Regions from separate parts of the Clostridium fungisolvens genome, predicted to be linked through region 1. Evidence: a T-box and tRNA genes for the amino acid it is inferred to sense, from the RefSeq annotation. Region 1 holds a T-box; the other holds one or more tRNA genes.

The links. A T-box is a leader RNA that pairs with one kind of tRNA and senses whether it is charged. The one in region 1 lies ahead of gltX (glutamate--tRNA ligase), so its partner is inferred to be a tRNA-Glu.
Region 2: it has a tRNA-Glu gene. The T-box ahead of gltX (glutamate--tRNA ligase) is inferred to sense a tRNA for this amino acid. The anticodon was not compared.

The regions. Positions count from the first base shown of each region.
Region 1 is NZ_BLZR01000001.1:683,635-691,790, reverse strand. Features, by position in the region: gene bsdtw1_RS02625 (SPOCS domain-containing protein) at 1-159, shown strand, start outside; gene bsdtw1_RS02620 (hypothetical protein) at 370-777, opposite strand; gene bsdtw1_RS02615 (glutamine--tRNA ligase/YqeY domain fusion protein) at 1,138-2,799, shown strand; gene gltX (glutamate--tRNA ligase) at 2,983-4,644, opposite strand; T-box leader at 4,797-5,018, opposite strand; gene bsdtw1_RS02605 (DEAD/DEAH box helicase) at 5,131-6,405, opposite strand; gene bsdtw1_RS02600 (cold-shock protein) at 6,686-6,883, opposite strand; gene bsdtw1_RS02595 (flavodoxin) at 7,223-7,726, opposite strand; gene bsdtw1_RS02590 (EFR1 family ferrodoxin) at 7,815-8,156, opposite strand, start outside.
Region 2 is NZ_BLZR01000001.1:4,867,135-4,875,290, forward strand. Features, by position in the region: gene bsdtw1_RS21540 (ATP-binding protein) at 1-428, shown strand, start outside; gene mglC (galactose/methyl galactoside ABC transporter permease MglC) at 511-1,542, opposite strand; gene mglA (galactose/methyl galactoside ABC transporter ATP-binding protein MglA) at 1,560-3,083, opposite strand; gene mglB (galactose/glucose ABC transporter substrate-binding protein MglB) at 3,159-4,202, opposite strand; tRNA gene bsdtw1_RS21560 (tRNA-Thr) at 4,664-4,738, opposite strand; tRNA gene bsdtw1_RS21565 (tRNA-Asp) at 4,746-4,822, opposite strand; tRNA gene bsdtw1_RS21570 (tRNA-Val) at 4,830-4,905, opposite strand; tRNA gene bsdtw1_RS21575 (tRNA-Glu) at 4,919-4,993, opposite strand; tRNA gene bsdtw1_RS21580 (tRNA-Thr) at 5,012-5,086, opposite strand; tRNA gene bsdtw1_RS21585 (tRNA-Asp) at 5,095-5,171, opposite strand; tRNA gene bsdtw1_RS21590 (tRNA-Val) at 5,179-5,254, opposite strand; tRNA gene bsdtw1_RS21595 (tRNA-Glu) at 5,268-5,342, opposite strand; tRNA gene bsdtw1_RS21600 (tRNA-Thr) at 5,361-5,435, opposite strand; tRNA gene bsdtw1_RS21605 (tRNA-Asp) at 5,444-5,520, opposite strand; tRNA gene bsdtw1_RS21610 (tRNA-Val) at 5,528-5,603, opposite strand; tRNA gene bsdtw1_RS21615 (tRNA-Glu) at 5,617-5,691, opposite strand; gene bsdtw1_RS21620 (hypothetical protein) at 6,047-6,199, opposite strand; gene bsdtw1_RS21625 (CoA-binding protein) at 6,265-6,630, opposite strand; gene bsdtw1_RS21630 (BaiN/RdsA family NAD(P)/FAD-dependent oxidoreductase) at 7,100-8,156, shown strand, end outside.

The sequences.
Region 1 (8,156 bases):
TATCAGTGGAATACTACAGGCAATAAATTATTCTATGCATGTAATTACTTAGAATATTTCAATATATTTTCTATAACTTGTGATGGGACTAATAAAAAACAATTGACCAACACTGTTTCAAATTATATTGAACTTAGCTACAGACCTGTTATAAGATAAGTTGTTAAGCTTAGTTACTATTCAGTAAAACATATAAACGTGACTTATATTGTTAATTTCCATAGAGGTAAAATCATTACCCTCTTAAAGAAAATGTTAACACAAAGCCACGTTTTTATTATTGTATATACTAATAGATTTCCCCTCATTAAGAGAAAATTCTATACTTAAATAAAAATTTATTTAATGACATTTAGTTAAAGATAAGAATTAACAATGGCAGTCGCATTCGTCATCTGAATAATGACATTTTTCTTGTCCTGAAATCACTCTTTCTTTTCCATAAACAGCCTTTCCTACAAGAATTCTAAACTTAGTGTTTTCTTCTTCAGCACATAAATCAAATTGATAAAAACCAAGACAGTCGGTAACTGTATGAGCTATACCAGCATACTCAACTTTTCCAAATTTATAAACTGGCTTTAACAATTTTATTAATGCACATTTTACTGGCATACCATTATTATCCTTGACTTGTCCCCAAACTCTTACGCACTTCTTTCTTTCCAAGATAACATCAGCTTTAATTTCGCAGTCATCATGCTTTACTTCGATATCAATTGTATTCCCCAATACATATTCGCATAATTCTTTTTTCATATCATGGTCGCATCCCATTTTGTTATCCTCCTACTTAATGAAGTTAATTAAACTTCAATGGCATCTCAATAATAGTATATAAAAACAAAAAAATAATGTTCCTTCTTTTGCTATAATATTACCTTTTGCGACACATTCACTATATGACAATACTTTTTTGTTGTTACATATTATATATTTATTTTATGTTATAAAAAAGCCGTTTGTTTGTATTAATTTTTTCACTTTTATCTCTCTAAATAATTTATCTTTATTTTTCCTTTATATTAGATTAAAATTATAATTATCATAAAAATTAACTAATAATGAAGAAAAGGATTCACTATAGACATACAGCCCTTTTCTCAATTTAAATATGCTTATAGGAGATGTGAAACTATGTCAAACGAAGTTAATTCTTCTAATTTTATAAGAAACATAATAGTAGAAGATCTAGATAGTGGTAAACACGACGAGATAATAACTCGTTTTCCACCAGAACCAAATGGTTACTTACATATAGGCCATGCTAAGTCAATACTTTTAAACTTTGGACTTGCAAGTGAATTCAAAGGAAAAACTCACTTAAGATTTGATGATACAAACCCAGTTAAAGAAGATACTGAGTATGTTGAATCAATAAAAGAAGATGTTAAATGGCTTGGTGGTAACTGGGATGAACTTTACTTTGCGTCTGATTACTTTGATGAGATGTACAACAGAGCTATACTTTTAATAAAAAAAGGAAAAGCTTACGTTTGTGATTTAACAGCTGAACAAGCTAGAGAATACAGAGGAACTTTAACTGAACCAGGTAAAGAAAGTCCTTATAGAAATAGGTCTGTAGAAGAAAATTTAGATTTATTTAATAGAATGAAAAATGGTGAATTTGGAGATGGTGAAAAGGTTCTTAGAGCCAAGATAGACATGTCTTCACCAAATATAAATATGAGAGATCCTATTATATACAGAATATCTCATTCTACTCATCACAATACTGGTGATAAGTGGTGCATCTATCCTATGTATGACTTTGCTCATCCATTAGAAGATGCTATTGAACATGTAACTCATTCTATTTGTACTCTAGAGTTTGAAGATCATAGACCTCTTTATGATTGGGTTGTAAGTGAATGTGAGATGGACTGCGCTCCAAGACAAATAGAGTTTGCAAGACTTAACATGACTAACACAGTTATGAGTAAGAGAAAGCTTAAGCAATTAGTAGATGAAAAAGTTGTTGACGGCTGGGATGATCCTAGAATGCCAACAATTTCAGGATTAAGAAGAAAAGGATGTACTCCAGAAGCACTAAGAAACTTCTGTACTGCTATCGGAGTATCTAAAGCTAATTCCTTAGTTGAGTCTCAAATGTTAGATTACTTTATAAGAGAAGATTTACAGCTTAAAGCTCCACTTGCTATGGCTGTGCTAAATCCTCTTAAGCTTGTAATCACTAACTACCCTGAGGATCAAACAGAAATGCTTGAAATAGAAAACAATGCTAAGGATGAATCACAAGGTACTAGACTTGTTCCATTCTCTAGAGAATTATATATTGAAAAAGAAGACTTCATGGAAAACCCACCAAAGAAGTATTTCAGATTATTCCCTGGAAATGAAGTTAGACTAAAAGGCGCATACTTTGTAAAATGTAATGAAATAATCAAAGATGAAAATGGTGAGGTAATCGAAATTCATTGTACTTACGATCCAGAAACTAAGAGTGGTTCTGGATTTACTGGAAGAAAGGTTAAAGGAACTATCCATTGGGTAGATGCAAAAACTTGTATTCCTGCAGAGTTCAGATTGTATGAACCTTTAATATTAGATGATGAAGAAGAAAATGAAGGTAAGCATTTCCTTGAACAAATAAATCCAAACTCAATGGAAATACTACAAGGTTTCATAGAACCAACTGCTTTTAAGCATGCTAAGCCTCAAGATAAATTCCAAATGGTTAGAAACGGCTTCTTTAATGTTGATACAAAATACACTACTGCTGATAAATTAGTGTTTAATAGAATAGTTTCTTTAAAATCATCCTTTAAATTAAGCTAATATAAAATAGTATTACAAATTATCTATTTGAATAAAAAACTGCTAAGGTCTAAGCCATTAGCAGTTTTCTTTTTGTTAAAACACTATACAATTTCACTACAAAAATATAGATATTCATACCTAACTCTATTTTTACATAATAATTTAGCTATCTCATATAGACATGAGATAGCTAAATCAAAATTATATTCCTAAGAATTTTTCAAATCTGCTTCTTACCTTTTCTTCACCCATAATTTGCATTATAGTGTAAAGATCTGGTGTGTTATTTCTGTGAGCTAATGCACTTCTAACTGCACCAGCAACATCAGAAATCATACCTTTGAATTGATCTGGATTTGCTTTAAATTCTTTTCTATTAGCACAATATCCAAGTCTTATTCCAATTTCCTTTAGATCTTCAAACCAAGCTTCTTGACTGCCAGCATTGAAGTTAAATTCATCTTTGTAAGTGTTTATTATTTCCTTTGCAGCATCAATTGAAAGACCCTTTGGTAACTCTATTTGATCTACTGTTTCTTTATCAAATAATTCATCGAAGAAATAGAATATCTTATCTTGTACTTCATCCCATTTAGCGTAGTCTTTTCTTGGCTTTGGACCTTCTTTGTCTATATTAAATATTTCCTTTGCCATAGCTTCATTTGATGTAACCAAATCATACATTTTGTTATCATATTCTTTAGCCCAAGCTATATAGTTTGCATAAACATCATCAGCTTTCATTGCAGCTATACGATCTTTTGATACGTCATTTAATTTAACTAAATCAAATAATGCACCACTCTTACTCATCTTTTCTAATTGAACCTCAAATTCATGGTAATCAGCTGTTGGATTTTCAGCTCTCCATTCTTCAAAAGTTGAGTTAACAATATTAAGCAAGTATTCTATAACTGTAACTGTTGGATATCCCACTTCTTTATAGTAAGAAACAGCAGCTTCTGCATCTTTTCTTTTTGAAAGCTTTCTCTTTGATCCACCATCTTGCTTCATTATTGTAGGAATATGGGCATATCTAGGTGCTTCAAAACCTAATACTTCAAATAACTGAACATGTATAGGAAGTGAAGATAACCATTCTTCTCCTCTTATAACGTCTGTAGTTCTCATTAAGAAATCATCTATAGCATGAGCAAAGTGATAAGTTGGAAGTCCATCTCCCTTTATAAGTACAACATCTTGGTTGTTTTCAGGGAAAGATATATCTCCTTTTATAAGATCATGGAAATCAACTCTTCTTTCTGGATTTCCTGGAGACTTCAATCTTATTATATATTGCTCTCCTCTTTCAATTCTTTCTAAAGCTTCTTCTTCAGTGATATTTCTAAACTTTGCATACTCTCCATAGTAACCTGGAGTTATTTTATTAGCTATTTGTTGTTCTCTTAATTCCGCTAATTCTTCTGGAGTACAGAAATCTGGATAAGCTAATCCTTTTATTAGTAAATCTTTTGCAAATGTATTATAGATATCAGCTCTTTGACTTTGTCTATATGGACCGTACTCACCTTTAGAAGTTTCTTGTCCTGTCATGCCTTCATTGAAATCTAATCCAAAATGATGCATAGTTGCTATAGTATCGTCTATGGCACCAGGAACCTCTCTCTTTTGATCAGTATCTTCAATTCTTAAATAAAATACACCTTCACTTTGACTTGCTAATCTTTCATTGATTAAAGCAGCAAATACTCCACCTATATGTTGGAATCCTGTTGGACTTGGTGCATATCTTACTACCTTTGCACCTTCTTTAAGATTTCTTTTTGGGTATTTTTCCATATAATATTCGATTGATTGTTCAACCTTTGGGAATATTTTCTCTGCTAATTTTTCAAAACTCATTTAACATATCTCCTTTTTAACTATGGTGTATTTAATATTATTATTGAAAATAATGCTTATTTTTAACATCTACTTTATAAGCAATTTAAATTCAATATATTAATTAACCATAACTTTATTTTTTATATAATAAAAGCCCTTCATCCTAAAATACTTAGGACGAAAGGCTATCTTCCGCGTTACCACCTAAATTGATTAATTTCTTAATCCACTTATTTATCTTTAAGGGAATAACCCCATAAATATACTACGTTTATAAACTTTCTATCTATCGCTCCAAAGCTTCCTTCAATAGCTTTAACTTCTAGGATTACACCATCCCTAGATCTCTTTGAATTAAAAATCTATTTACTCTTCTTTATCAACACGTTTATTAAATTTTCATATACAACTTTATTATTGAAAAAATACAAATCAATTATACATTTTGTAAATAATAATGTAAAGATATTTTCTTATTATAGAATAAAGTAATTTTATAAAGCATTAAGCCTTCTTTTTACTTTTTCTAAAATAATTACTTTTGTTATTGTTCCTATTAGTATCATTTTTTCTTGCATTTCTACTTTTTCCTGCACCCACATTTTTCAATACCGCAGGGGTGCTATTACTTAATTCTAATTTACTAGTAGTATATGGATGTTCTTCAATAACCGTTATTGATTTTGCTATAGTTTTCTCAATATATTTAAGTAAATCTTTTTCTTCCTCATCACAGAAAGATATTGCCATACCTTCCGCTCCAGCTCTTCCAGTTCGCCCAATTCTATGCACGTAGGTTTCTGGTACTTCAGGTAAATCAAAATTTATTACATGTGATAATTTCTCTACATCAATACCTCTTGCAGCTATATCTGTTGCAACTAAAACTCTTATTTTCTTTTCTTTAAAATTGTTTAACGCAAGCTGCCTTGAGTTTTGCGACTTATTACCATGTATGGCCTGGGCCTGTATTCCTGATTTAATAAGATCGTTAGTTATTTTATTTGCATTATGTTTTGTTCTAGAAAATACAAGAACAGACTCAATTGATTTATCCTTTAATAGATGAGTAAGCAAGTGTCTCTTATTTCTCTTTTCAACTAAATACACTGACTGCCTAATAGTATCGATAGTAGATGAAACAGGTGCTACCTCTACTTTTACAGGATTCAAAAGAATAGATTCTATCAGCTTTGAAATTTCCTTAGGCATAGTTGCAGAAAATAACATTGTCTGCCTATTCTTGGGAAGTTTCGCTATTATTCTTTTCACATCATATCCTAGTCCCATATCAAGCATTCTATCTGCCTCATCAAGCACTAAAAATTCTATATGTTGTAGGTTTATATACTTTTGTTGTACTAAATCCAGTAATCTTCCTGGCGTTGCAACCAAAATATCTATTCCTGCCTTTAACCTCTCTACCTGAGCTTTTTGTGAAACTCCTCCAAAAATTGCAGTATTCTTTATACCTGTATACCTTCCATATGCCGAAAAACTTTCTTCAATCTGGATGGCTAATTCTCTTGTTGGCGCTAACACTAAGGCCTTAATATTTATATTATTTCTTTTAGTTTCTTTCTTTTTATAAAGAAGCTGCAACATAGGTATAGCAAATGCTGCTGTTTTTCCTGTACCTGTCTGTGCAAATCCCTCTAAATCTTTTCCTTCAAGGATAACCGGAATAGCCTGCTCCTGTATAGGTGTAGCCGTAGTATATCCTACCTTCTTTATAGCTTTTAAAATTGGTTCAATAATCTTCAACTCTTCAAAAAACATTTTTCTCCTTATAGGTACTTACCAATTTAGCACCTTAAAATCTTGTATAGTATTAAAATATAATTATATATGAATATACCTATTAAACTTACTTTATTAAATAGAGCTGGGATATCCATTCCGATGAACAGATTAACTACTTCGATCCTTAAACTCCAAATAAAAATTTCGATGGTTCTACGAATCTTTATTTGGATAGATTAAAACGTGAAGTAGTTTATCTATATAACTAAAAACCCCTTAAATAGAATACCTATTTAAGGGGTAAAAAATCTACTAATTAAAGAATAGTAACATTTTCTGCTTGAGGTCCTTTAGGTCCCTTAGCTACATCAAAAGAAACTTCTTGGTTTTCTTCTAATGTCTTATATCCTTCTGTCTTTATTTGAGAAAAATGTACGAATACATCCTTTCCGTCTTCTCCTGTAATAAATCCAAATCCTTTTTCTGCGTTAAACCATTTAACTTTACCGTTCATATCATATACCTCCGAAATTTTATTATTCTTAAATTTGTTGTAATAACTAACTAATAAAATCTCGATATCATCATACTCTATTACTAGGTACTAATTGAAATATATTTTGTTGCATTATTTACTATTAATTTAAGTACTTGCTAAGAATAACACAGTTTAATATATAAAGCAAGTTATTTAAATTTACATAATTTAAATGTACAACATTCTTATTAGCAATGCAATTTATATGCTTATTTATTCTATTTTCATTTATATATATGATATTAATTATATTCTTATATAGCTTGAATCATTTTTCTACTAAAAATATATAGTTGCATGTAAATTCATTTTAAATTATAGTAACCTATAATCTATTTCGTTTTGAGCCAAACTAATGAATTCTCGTATCGAATTCTTTTTTACACTTTCATCTTTTAACTGATTATTGTGAAAATCACCGCCATCTATGATTTTAGCATTAGAACAATATTCATTAAATTTTTTATAAAAGTCTCCAAAATCACCTTTATGTGTGCAAAACGGAATAACAGTTTTATTTTGCAGATTATATTCCTTTAAGAATGATGCAATTGGAGGAGCAATAGTATACCACCATATCGGTGACCCAATAAAGATGATATCATATTTTTCAATGTTCTCTATATGCCTCTTTAATTGTGGTGTATGTCCGCTTTTTATATGCATTAATCCTAAAGTTGCTGCCGAGGCTACATTATATGATTTTTCAAGCTCTATTTCAAAAATATCACTACTTATAGTTTTATGAATACTTTCAGCAACTTGTCTAGTATTACCTTGAAGGGAATAGTATACAATTAATATTTTCTTATTATCCATCTTGATTCTCCTTTTTTATACTATAATTTAGTTATGTAAGGATTTTATTATGGCTGTTCTTAAGGATTAAAAATTACTCAGTCTATATTCATACCTTAAGCTTTTCAATTACAGCTTTATTTGGCTTTGGATAATGTCCAAACTTATTGTACCCATTGGTGTAAATTGCTTTTGTTGGACATAAATTATAGCATGCAAAGCAACCATGACATTTAGCTTCATCAAATACTGGAAAATCATTCATTTTAATAACCTTATATGGGCATGTGTTAACACATTTTTTGCACTGGATACATAATGTGCTATCCACTTTCTTGGCCCCCATAATCTTTCTCATCATTAATGCAGTTCCAAGTTTACTAAGCACAATATATTTAGTTTTTACTAAGACCTTTTTCTCATTCACTACTTCTCTATTTCTTATTTTTAA
Region 2 (8,156 bases), 4.2 Mb from region 1:
ATGATAACTTATTATTTTATGGTACATCAGGAACAGGTAAGACATTCCTTTCTAACTGTATTGCAAAGGAGCTACTAGACCAAGGCTTCCTAGTAGTGTATAGAACTTCTGACGAACTTATCAAAGACTTAAAGGAAATTAGATTCAATAACAATCTATCTGTGGAAGACCTTTTAATTAATTGCGACTTACTTATAATTGATGATTTAGGCGCAGAGCAGATAACTGAGTTTTCTGTTACAGAACTATTCACACTACTAAACAAAAAGTTATTAAATAAAAAGAAAATGCTCATCTCAACAAATTTGTCGCTACAAACATTGACTAAGTACTATGCAGAGAGAATAACTTCTCGTCTTTTTGGAAACTTTAAACTGTTCAAATTCTACTCCGAAGATATACGAGTTAAGAAAAACTTAGCTAGATAAATTAATAGGTACACATTATAATTTTTTAAAGAATGAAAGAAGCAATGATTCTAATATCACTGCTTCTTTTATTTATAGAATATTACTTTTTCTTTATATATTTTCTGATATCAATTGCAACTGCACTTACTATAATTAATCCTTTTACGATGTATTGGTAATAAGGATTAACACCTATAAATGCTAGTCCATAGTTAATAACTTGGAATATTAATACTCCTGTTATTATACCTGGAACTGTACCTATACCACCTGCTGTAGAAACACCACCAACAACGCAGGCTGCTATAGCATCAAGTTCATACATATTACCAGTATTATTTGTAGCACTACCAACACGTCCTGCTTCTAGAGATCCTGCAAATCCATAAAGAGCTCCTGCTAAGAAGTATATTAATAATAGATACTTAACTACATTAACACCAGAAACTGTTGCAGCTTCGGGATTACCACCGATTGCATACATGTTCTTACCAAATCTAGTCTTGTTCCATAAGATCCATACTATAAGTGTTACTATGATAGCATATATAATCAAATAAGGTATTTCAAATTTTGTCCCTGTACCAATACTACCTAAAACAAAATTAGAGAAATCCTTGTCCAAACCACCTATTGGTTGAGCTCCGTATGGAGGACGGTCAAAGTATATTGAGTTAAGTCCATAAACTATGATCATCATACCCAAAGTCGCTATAAAAGGTGGAACTTGAAAAATTGAAACTACAACACCATTTAAAAGACCTATTATACCGCATGCTAGCATAGCTATTAATATAGGCACTACTACCGGTAGTTTTTGTAGATGAGGATACATACGATACGCATAATCAGTTGCTTGAAGCATTGATGCAGAAAGAACTGCTGATAAACCTACCATACGTCCTGCTGATAAATCTGTACCTTGCGTAATTAATATACCACCAACACCTAAAGCTATTATAATACGAGTAGATGCTTGAGCTAATATATTACGAAAATTATTTATGCTTAAAAAATCAGGAGATATAGCTACTATAACTACCAATAATGCAATTAGAACTATATAAATAACATTATTCATTAACCAAGTCTTGTCAAACTTACCTTTTAAAGAAAATTTTTGTTTTTCCATATTCAATTCCCCCTACCCTATAAGTACATTGCTGATAAACGCATAATTTCTTCTTGTGATGTATTTTTTGTTTCGACTATACCTGCAAGTCTTCCATTACTCATTACTAAAATTCTATCTGTTACTCCTAGTAGTTCTGGCATTTCAGAGGATACCATTATAATTCCTTTTCCTTCTTTAGCTAGTTCATTCATTAACTGATATATTTCAAATTTAGCACCAACGTCAATACCTCTAGTTGGTTCATCTAGCATTAGTATTTCTGGTTTTGTAAGCAACCAACGTCCTATTATTACCTTTTGTTGATTTCCTCCAGATAGTTTTCCTATATGTGTCTTCTGCGAAGGTGTTTTTACTCTCATGGAATCTATTACCCACTGAGTATCTTTTTCTATGTTCTTGTCTGATAATATTCCAAACTTGTTTATATAGCTATCAACATTTGCTATTATAGAGTTGAAGCTTATAGGAAGTCTATCAAATATACCTGTAACACGTCTTTCTTCAGTAACTAATGCAAATCCGTTTTGCATGGCCTTCTGAGGAGATTTATTACTTATCTCTTTTCCATGAAGAGTTATCTTTCCTGATTCAATCTTTCTCATCCCAAATAAACTTTCTATAAGTTCTGTTCTTTTTGCTCCAACAAGCCCAGCAACCCCTAGGATTTCTCCTTCTCTAAGATTAAAACTTATATCTCTTAATGATGGTTGCGTTTGTGCAACTAAGTTATTAACTTCTAGTATTACTTTACCTGGCTTGTTCACTTTTTCAGGGAAACGATTCGATAGATCTCTACCTACCATCATTTTTATGATTAAATCCATTGTTAGATCCCTAGCATGCTCTGTTGAAATCCATTGACCATCTCTCATTATGGTAACCTCATCAGAGATCTTTAAAATTTCTTCCATTTTATGTGATATATATATGATAGCAACATTCTTTTCTCTTAATTTATTAATTATTTTAAATAAGTGGTTTACTTCCTTTTCAGTTAGTGATGATGTAGGCTCATCCATAACTATAATTTTTGAATCATAAGATACTGCCTTAGCTATTTCAACCATCTGCATTTGAGATACTGATAAAGTATTTACTTTACTTCTAGGATCAACGTCTATCTCTAATTCATCAAATATCTTCTTTGTATCCTCATACATCTTATTCTCATCTATAAAAGGTCCTTTGTGAGGATATCTGCCAAGCCAAATGTTGTCCATTATATTACGCTGTCTAACCTGATTTAATTCCTGATGAACCATCGAAACTCCATTATCTAAAGCTTGTTTAGAGTTTTGAAATTGAACCCTTTGACCATTAAAAAATATTTCTCCTTCATTAGGATGATAAATACCAAAGAGGCATTTCATTAGAGTTGACTTTCCTGCTCCATTTTCGCCCATCAATGCATGTACCGTTCCTGGTCTAACGTTTAAATTTACTCCCGCTAATGCTTTAACACCAGGAAATTCTTTTACTATATTTCTCATCTCTAGAATAAATTCTTGCTTTGATCCTGCTTCAACCGCATTGCTCATGGTTTACACCTCCATATAATTCATTACTGAAATAAGTATGAGACACACCTTATGTGTGCCTCATACATGGTGTTTTTATTTGTAAGCATCCTGTCCTACAGATATATTATCTTTAGTTACGATAATATAAGGAACACGAACTGCTTTATTATCATCTAATTGCCACTTTGTTCCATCAGTAGGGTTCTTTCCATTTGCTGCATTTATAGCCAAGTCAAGAGTTGCTTGACCTTGGTTCTTAGCATCATTAAGTACTGAACCAACCATCTTACCTTCATTTATCTTTGTTAATGCTTCTGGTATAGCATCAACACCAACTATTGGCATAAATTTGTTAGCATCTTTGAAATATCCTGCTTTTTCTAGTGATGCATAAGCACCTAAAGCCATCGCATCATTATTAGCTATAACAAACTCTATCTTGTCACCGAATTTTGATATCCATGCATCCATCTTGTCAGTAGCCTTTGCAGTATCCCACATAGCAGTATCTATAGCTAATTCTTCAACATCTATACCTTTTTTCTTTATTTCATCAACAACATATTTAGTACGAGCTTCTGCATCTGGATGTCCTGGCTCACCTTTTAATAATACGTATTGAATCTTTCCATCCTTATTCTTGTCCCATTTATCCTTATTCTTTGTCCATTGATCTACTACTAAATCACCTTGTAGTATACCTGATTCTGCTGATTTAGTTCCAACATACCAAGCTTTATCGTAGCTCTTTAATGCAGCTGCTTCTGGTTCTTTATTAAAGAATACTACTGGTAGGTTTGCTTTCTTTGCTTTGTCAATTATAGTTGGAGCAGCCTTTGGATCTACTAAGTTGATTGCTAATGATTTTACTCCCTTAGAAATCAAAGTATCAACTTGCTCATTTTGCTTTGATTGGTCATTTTGTGAGTCATTCATTGATAATGTAGCTTTTCCATTAGCACCTGTATCAATTGATCTTCTTACATATGACATAAAGTTATCGTCATATTTATATATTGTAACTCCGACCTTTGGTAGTCCACTATCCTTGCTTGTCTCAGTCTTTGTTGATGAGCATCCAGCTAAAGTTAGCGAAAGTGCTGCTGTAATAGTTAATAATAATACTTTTTTGTTCATAAATGATCCCCCCATAAACTATTCTCAATTCATACCCGTTTGTAATTGTTTACAAATTTATTTTAGTAAAATTTAGTTATACTGTCAATATAATTTTTTGTATTTTCACACAAATATTTTTTTATTAATTGTTGATATCAATAAAATTATCTGATATCATTACATATTTAATGTATTTTTCTTACAAGTAATCTTTTACATAGTAGTCTTTTTACTAAATCTATCGCATTTATTTACTATTTTTTACGTAAAGTATTATTTAACTATAATAATTGCTATAAATTTTATCTATTTTACTAAACATATAAATCACTTCATAATCTAATTTATATTTTCAAATTGAAGTGTTTCATCTTTATGTAGGAATAAGGATTTATTTTTTATGCTTTGTGAAGTTTTTTCTGATGTTTTATTTGTATACGACAAAAAAGACATCTTACTATCGTAAGATGTCTTTATCTTGGAGCTGGCAATAGGAATCGAACCTACAACCTGCTGATTACAAGTCAGCTGCTCTACCGTTGAGCCATGCCAGCATCAAATTGGCGACTCAGAAGGGGCTCGAACCCTCGACCTCCGGCGTGACAGGCCGGCACTCTAACCAACTGAGCTACTGAGCCATATTTTTGGTGGGCACAACAGGGATCGAACCTGTGACCCTCTGCTTGTAAGGCAGATGCTCTCCCAGCTGAGCTATGCGCCCAAAAATATGATAATGGTGACTCCTAGGGGAATCGAACCCCTGTTACCACCGTGAAAGGGTGGTGTCTTGACCGCTTGACCAAGGAGCCAAATATTTTGTTTTTTAGTGGAGCTGGCAATAGGAATCGAACCTACAACCTGCTGATTACAAGTCAGCTGCTCTACCGTTGAGCCATGCCAGCATTTAAAATGGCGACTCAGAAGGGGCTCGAACCCTCGACCTCCGGCGTGACAGGCCGGCACTCTAACCAACTGAGCTACTGAGCCATATTCTTGGTGGGCACAACAGGGATCGAACCTGTGACCCTCTGCTTGTAAGGCAGATGCTCTCCCAGCTGAGCTATGCGCCCAAAAATATGATAATGGTGACTCCTAGGGGAATCGAACCCCTGTTACCACCGTGAAAGGGTGGTGTCTTGACCGCTTGACCAAGGAGCCAAATATTTTGTTTTTTAGTGGAGCTGGCAATAGGAATCGAACCTACAACCTGCTGATTACAAGTCAGCTGCTCTACCGTTGAGCCATGCCAGCATTTAAAATGGCGACTCAGAAGGGGCTCGAACCCTCGACCTCCGGCGTGACAGGCCGGCACTCTAACCAACTGAGCTACTGAGCCATATTTTTGGTGGGCACAACAGGGATCGAACCTGTGACCCTCTGCTTGTAAGGCAGATGCTCTCCCAGCTGAGCTATGCGCCCAAAAATATGATAATGGTGACTCCTAGGGGAATCGAACCCCTGTTACCACCGTGAAAGGGTGGTGTCTTGACCGCTTGACCAAGGAGCCAAATTAAATTTTATGTTTTAAATTTATGTCGTCTTTACGACCCAACAATAGATATATTACAAAAAATAAGACTCAGTGTCAACACTTTTTTAAAAAAATTTAAATTTATCTTTAAAATTTAGTTATTTGAGGTTATCAAATAATAGCTTCTAATTGCTTTCCAAAGCTTATTTTTATATATAATATAGCAACTTTTACTTCTATTTTTAGATAATAAAGGTGGCTATATTTTTTATATAGCCATATCAATTTATAGAAACTTTTATAGCTTATCCTTCTTTGAAATTATATTCCTAGAATTAAAATAACCTTTATATAATTGATATATATTTTATTAGCCACCTTTAAATATGATTTAATATTGTCCGCTATGATCTTTATGTCTATCCTGGTAATCACCCTTACCTTTATTCTTGTCACCTATATAAGCGCCTTCTTTTGGAAACATTTTTCTGAGTTCTGCATTACTTTTAGGTCTATCTTTTTGTCTGTATTTATTATCATCCATGGATATCCCTCCTCATACTTTACTCATTGTAAAAATAGAATTCCCTTATAAATATCTTTATATACTTATCCTAATTCTACTAACGCACAACCTTCAACAGCTTCTATGCCATGTTCCTTGCAGTAGCTTAATATTTCTTCACTTTCTGCTCCTGGTTGTATTAAGATATGTTTTATTCCAAGTTCATCTGCTTCTTTTACAAGCTCTATACCACTCTTTGGATTTATACACAAATCTACTGCATCAATATGATAAGGAACTTCTTTTATACTCTTATACGCATCCTTAACATTTGCCCTAGGATTTACTCCGCTGACATTATATCCATTAGCACTAAATTTTGCTAATATTTTAGAAGCATATTTTTCATTATTTTCTACATCACCCACAACAATCCAGTTGTCATATTCCATTAAATCTTTTGCACTCATATCATACACTCCTTTATATGCTTATAATATATAGATATACTAATTTAAGCTAAATAGAGATTAAACTATAAAAATATATTAGTTGTAATCTTGCATACCTATCTACTATAGTATGTGAGTTTTAAAATTATATATTACTATGATAATAATTACATAACATATACACAATTTAGATATTTAGTTAACATTAAACTTATTATTTCATCAGATTTTTAATTTTTTTTAATTTGCATTGGGTTTATAACAAAAAGATATAATAATCAATTAATTATTGTTTATATTTAATTGTTATTTAACAAACTTTTATGTTAAAAATATAATTATAGGTTTTTTACAAAAAAACTTAGCCTATGTAAAAACCCTTTTAAACTTATACTCACAAACTATTATAGTTTTAAGAATAGATTTTTCATTAAAATTGTACATTTTTAGATATTCATAATATTAGTTAAAAGGAGATTGTAAGCAAATGAGTAATATACATCATGATATAGTGGTAGTAGGTGGTGGTGCATCAGGTCTATTAGCAGCTATTACAGCAAAAGACTATGGCGCAGACGTGGCAATTATAGAAGGTACTGATAGGGTTGGCAAAAAAATCTTAACCACTGGTAATGGCCGTTGCAATATAAGTAATTCGCTAATTGGTTTTCCATTTGAAAATTATCATAGTGAAAACCCAAACTTTTTTAATTATTGTTTAAATAACTTTTCAGTGGAAGACACAAAAAATCTATTTCTATTGCTGGGTTTACCTATAATAGAATTAGAAAAAGGAAAGATGTATCCACAATCACTTCAAGCTTCTTCAGTTGTGGATATATTAAGATTTGCTATAGAAGATAGAAATATACCTGTGTATAATTCTTTCAAAGTAAAAAATATTGTCCACAATGATGATATTTTTAAGTTATCCACATCAGATTTATCTTTAGGTACTATAAGCTGTGGAAAAGTTATATTAGCTTGTGGAGGAAAATCAGCACATAAAACCGGATCAGATGGTTCAGCATATAACTTGGCTTATCATTTGGGTCATAGTATAATCGAGCCAATTCCAGCGTTAATACAGCTTAAGCTAGAGCATAGAAGTTTAAAAGCTCTTTCTGGCATAAAGTTCGATGGATTTAGTGAAGTAGTAGTAAATGGACTTCCGTTACGAAAAGAATTCGGAGAAATACTTTTTACAGACTATGGCATATCAGGACCTCCAATTTTACAGCTTTCTAGGATAGCGTCCTACTCTCTTTCAAAAAATAAAGAAGTGGTGATTTCTGTAGATATGATGCCTGAAAAGTCTATTGAAGATATACATAACTTTTTTGAATCACATTGGGCTATGGTATCACATAGAACCCTAATGGAATCATTTATAGGCGTAATAAATAAGAAGCTAATTCCAATCTTATTAAAAGAAGCTGGAATACAAGATATCCATAAACCTTGTTATAGCCTAGACTGGAAGGAAAAGAATAATATAATTAATTTATTAAAAAACTGGTCTTTCAAGTGCATTGGTACTAATG